2 regions of the Paraburkholderia dioscoreae genome follow, and region 1 is predicted to be linked to the other one. Evidence: riboswitches for the same ligand, from Rfam matches in the RefSeq annotation. Region 1 holds a riboswitch; the other holds the start of a gene.
The links. Region 1 has a riboswitch for cobalamin ahead of cobA (uroporphyrinogen-III C-methyltransferase). Riboswitches for the same ligand answer to the same signal wherever they lie in the genome.
Positions count from the first base shown of each region.

Region 1 (2,197 bases):
CCTGAGTGTCGTTGTTAGGGTGGTCGCGTTCAGCGTGGGCGGCGCTCGAGGCGATCGCCACGGTAACGCCGGCATGGACGGTTTTGCGCACGAGAAGCCGTGCTCGATGCGCATGAAAAGCGGCGGTTTCGCCGCGTCTGGTCGTTGCTGCAAGCAAGGCGCACGGCTCGCAGACGCCGTCCACGCCGAGATGCTCGCGCACCGCGCTTGACGGCTCCGCTATGGGCAGCGCCGCGATCTGCTCACTGCTGAAGAATGTCAGCGGCAGTGCATGGCGAGCGCAGAATTCGAGCAGGCCGGCTTCGTGGGCTTTGGTATCGATCGAGGCCACGGTGGCGATTTCGTCGAAGGAATGCGGGCCGAGCGCGGCGCGCACCGCTGCTTCGATCTGCCCAGCCGCGCTGTGCAAGCGACAACCAATGCCTACGCTCAGCGTTTTCATGGTACGTCTCCGTTCGCCGGCAACGTTGCAGTCTTGGCATACGCAGCGTCGCGCGCCAACGCGAGCGACGCCACACCGCCAATTACCACGATCGCCGGCGAGCCGAGTCCCGCACGCGAGACGCGCCCGGCAAACTCACCGAGCCGCGCGAGCACATGGCGTTGCTCGGGACGGGTCGCCGATTCGATCGCCGCGCACGGCATTTCGGCGCTCATGCCGGCCGCGAGCAACGCGTCGACGATTTCGCTCAGGCGCCGCATGCCCATGTAGATCACGAGTGTCATGCGCGTGGCCACCAGCGCGGCCCAGTCCGGCTCAGCGCTGCCCGCGCCGTGCCCGGTGACGAACACCACGCCTTGCGCGTGGTCGCGATGCGTGACCGGAATGCCGATTGCCGCAGGTGCCGCGATTCCCGCCGTAATGCCGTTGATGACTTCCACCTCGATGCCCGCCGCATGCAGCGCCTGCTGTTCTTCGCCGCCCCGGCCGAACACGAACGGATCGCCGCCTTTCAGGCGCGCGACGCTGCGCCCGGCCCGCACGTGCTCGAGCAATTGCGCGACGATGCCTTCCTGCGGTGTGGACGGATGTCCGCCGCGTTTGCCGACATGGACGACGCGTGCGTCGGCGCGCGCGAACTGGAGTACGTCGGGATTCACCAGATCGTCGACCAGCACTACATCGGCTTGTGCCAATGCACGGGTGGCCTTGAGCGTCATGAGTTCGACGTCGCCGGGACCGGCGCCGATCAGCCAGGCGCGGGTCATCGCGACGTGCATGGCGGGCGCCATGTAGTGACGAGCGGATCAGGGGCAGGCGCGAACGAGCACCGGAGAGCGGACTTTTGGGGCATGCACTGCTACGGATTCAGGCACGGCGCAATGCGCGGCTCGCAACGGTTCCTCCGGGAACCCGCATACGGACGCACCACGTCGTGCTTCAGCGCCTTCACATCCGTCCCTCGCGGATTCCGGCGGCCGGCGGCGCGATGTTGCCCTGAGGTTCGCCGCCTCCGCGTCTGGCCGGTATCCGGGCTGGCGGCCTCATGCGCTTTGCCTTCCCGTCCGCATTCGCTGGAATGTGCAGGACAGTGGCATCGAAAAAAACGCATGCGCGGCGCAAGACAACTCAACATTGCGCCGCAGGTCGCTTACCGTTGCGGGGACAGCACAGGTTGAGCGCATGAAGCGCGGCCTGTTTCCCGTTTAACTGCACACGCGAATGCATGTGCGGGCACCAAACGCGCGCATACGATAGCACATGGCGTCCCGTCCGATAAGCGCTTGCGGCCGGCGTTTTCTTGACTGCCGCGGGCTGCGGGCCTACACTCGCACGCACTTTGGTGCTCGCATGCGCGCTCGTGCGCATGCAGTTAAACGGGAAACAGGGTGCCCGCCTGTCATGGAACGGGTCAACCTGTGCTGCCCCCGCAACGGTAAGCGAAATGTGGTGCTAAGGTCAGTTCTTTAGCGCCGCGGAGCCGGCTTCGATGTCCACGCGCAAGGCCGCGTAGACATATCACCACTGGGCGAGAAATCACTCGCCCGGGAAGGGGAAGCGGCGCTTTCGCCAGCCCGGATACCGGCCAGATACGAAGGACGAACACCGCGGGGATGCGGTAGCGCGTTCATGACCTCACTTCCGCTTTCTGTTTTTGTTGTCGCGGCAACCCGTCGTTCGTCCCCGTGTTGTGTTGTCGTCCTGGCTCGCTGGACTTACGCGCCGTTTACCCGGCTCATGCGGACAGACACACAA
Region 1 is NZ_LR699554.1:1,478,469-1,480,665, forward strand. It holds gene PDMSB3_RS26835 (cobalamin biosynthesis protein) at 1-442, opposite strand, end outside; gene cobA (uroporphyrinogen-III C-methyltransferase) at 439-1,209, opposite strand; cobalamin riboswitch at 1,446-1,698, opposite strand; cobalamin riboswitch at 1,766-2,046, shown strand.

Region 2 (2,197 bases), on a different replicon from region 1:
CTGGCGATTGTCGGTATCGAAGCGGCCGTTATAGACACCGTTGGTGTTCGACACGCTGCGGTCGTCGCCTTCGGAGACGATGAAGTGCGTCGTCCACCAGTCGGTGAGCTTGCCGTTGGCGAACACCGAGACCTGGCGCACTTTGCTATACAGGTTGTTCAGATCGGTCGGCACGCCGTACGCGTTGTCGTAGCTGTTGTTGCCGTTCGACTGGAAGTAGCTCGCGCCGGCATCCCATCTGTCGTTGAACTTGTGGCGCAGCGAAGCCGAGATGCTTTCGTTCAGATAGCCGTTCGCATTCGGATTGGCGGCGGGCGCCTCACGCGGATTGAGCGACGAGAAGCCGTCGTCCTTCGACCTCGCGAGCGAAATGCTGAAGGTCGTATTGCCGTCTTTATCCAATGCGCCGTTCACGCCCGCCTGCTGCGTCTGCGTGTGATAGCTGCCGTAGCCCAGCGAAAAATTGAAACGCGGCGGATGGTCGCCGCCTTCTTTCGTGAACACCTGGACCACGCCGCCGATCGCACCGGACCCGTACAACGCCGACACGTTGCCGTTCACCACCTCGACGTGATCGATCTGGTCGAGCGGAATCTGTGCGAGTTGCGCCGAACCCAGGCCCACTGAATCGACGCGCACGCCGTCGATCAGCAGCAGCGATTGCGTCGACGACGCGCCGCGCAGGAAGAGGCTCGTCGTCGAACCGGGGCCACCTGTACGCGAGATTTGCGCGCCGGGCGCGAGTTGCAGGAGGCCCGGCAAATCGGTCGCGGTGGTGTCGGCGATATCCTGCTGGTCGAACAATGCGGTCTGCGGGATCGTGTCGGCCAGCGCTTGCGGCCCGCGCTCCGCCGTAACGACCACCGGGGACAACACCGTGGCCGATGAATCCGCAGCAGATGAAGAAGAGGACGAAGAAGCAGCTTGCGCATGCACAACGATCGGCAGGCTCGCGAAGGCAAGCAACACCGCACGAGCGATGGGAGACAGCATGGGACGAGGATCCTGTGGGTAGCGTGCGCGGCCCGCTTCCCCGCAGGCCGATGCGTAACGAGGCGCCAGCGTATTTAACATTTTCGCGCGTGACGTGCCTCTCCCTCTGGCCGGTATCCGGGCTGGCGACATCTCGATCCCGCCTTCCCACGCGTGACGCGCAGTGGCACACTCGCGAGTTGAACTTCCAACGCGCGATCAGGATCGACTTGCATGACGAATGCGGTCGCTTACCGTTGCGGGGGCAGCGCAGGTTGGCGCGTTCTGGCGAATGGCGCGCCCTGCTTCCCGTTTAACTGCGTGCGCCGTCGAAAAGCGCATGCGGGCACCAAGAGTGCGGCCAGTGTAGGAGCGGCCTCGGGGTCCGTCAAGAACGAGGGCACGCGGGCGCGCTGTTCTGACAAGTGCAGGTTATTGTCCGACGCACGAGTACTTTTTCATCGTATGGTCGATAAAAAGCCTGCACAAAGCGATGTTGTTACGTCTCGAAACGAGACAATTGTCGGAACCTGCGACATTCCGCGCTAAAATGCGATGTCTTTAGAGGACGCAGCACATGCTCACCGAACTCGAAACACTTTCACAGAATATCGGCAAGCTGATCGCGATCAGCCAGCGCCACAATGAAGCGCGAGTCGCGCTCGAAGAGCAGCTCGCCCAATCGCGTGCTGACGTCGAAGCTACACGCACGGAACTTGCAATGCTGCGCGAGGAACGCAATGCGCTGCAGGCGGAACGCGACGCGCTGTCGGCGAAGATCGACGACGCCCAGGTGCGCCTGAATGCGATCCTCGAAAAGTTGCCGCGTGCCCGCGCGCACAGCGAGCCGGACAACCAGCTCGATCTGCTCGAACCCGCTCAGCATGAAGTCGCAGCCGGTGCCGAGAGCGACGCGACCCGCCACGGAGAAAATGCATGACCACCAAGCAGATCGAAGTATCGATTCTCGGCGTGCCCTATCGCCTCGCCTGCTCGCCGGAAACGGAAGGCGCGCTGCTTGAAGCGGTTGCACGCGTCGACGCCGAAATGTCGAAGATCCGCAATAGCAGCAACGTGCGCGGTACGGATCGCATTGCTGTCATGGCCGCGCTGTCGCTGGCATCGGAACTGCTTAAGCTGCAATCGAGCGTGAGACACGGAGAAGCATTTCCTGCTGAGGAAATCCGGCGTACAATGCATCAAATGAACGAACAGTTGGGTACTG
Region 2 is NZ_LR699553.1:907,810-910,006, reverse strand. It holds gene PDMSB3_RS04115 (TonB-dependent receptor domain-containing protein) at 1-993, opposite strand, end outside; cobalamin riboswitch at 1,084-1,341, opposite strand; gene PDMSB3_RS04110 (ATPase) at 1,550-1,912, shown strand; gene PDMSB3_RS04105 (cell division protein ZapA) at 1,909-2,197, shown strand, end outside.
Region 2: linked by a shared signal. The riboswitch ahead of PDMSB3_RS04115 (TonB-dependent receptor domain-containing protein) and the one ahead of cobA (uroporphyrinogen-III C-methyltransferase) in region 1 are both predicted to bind cobalamin.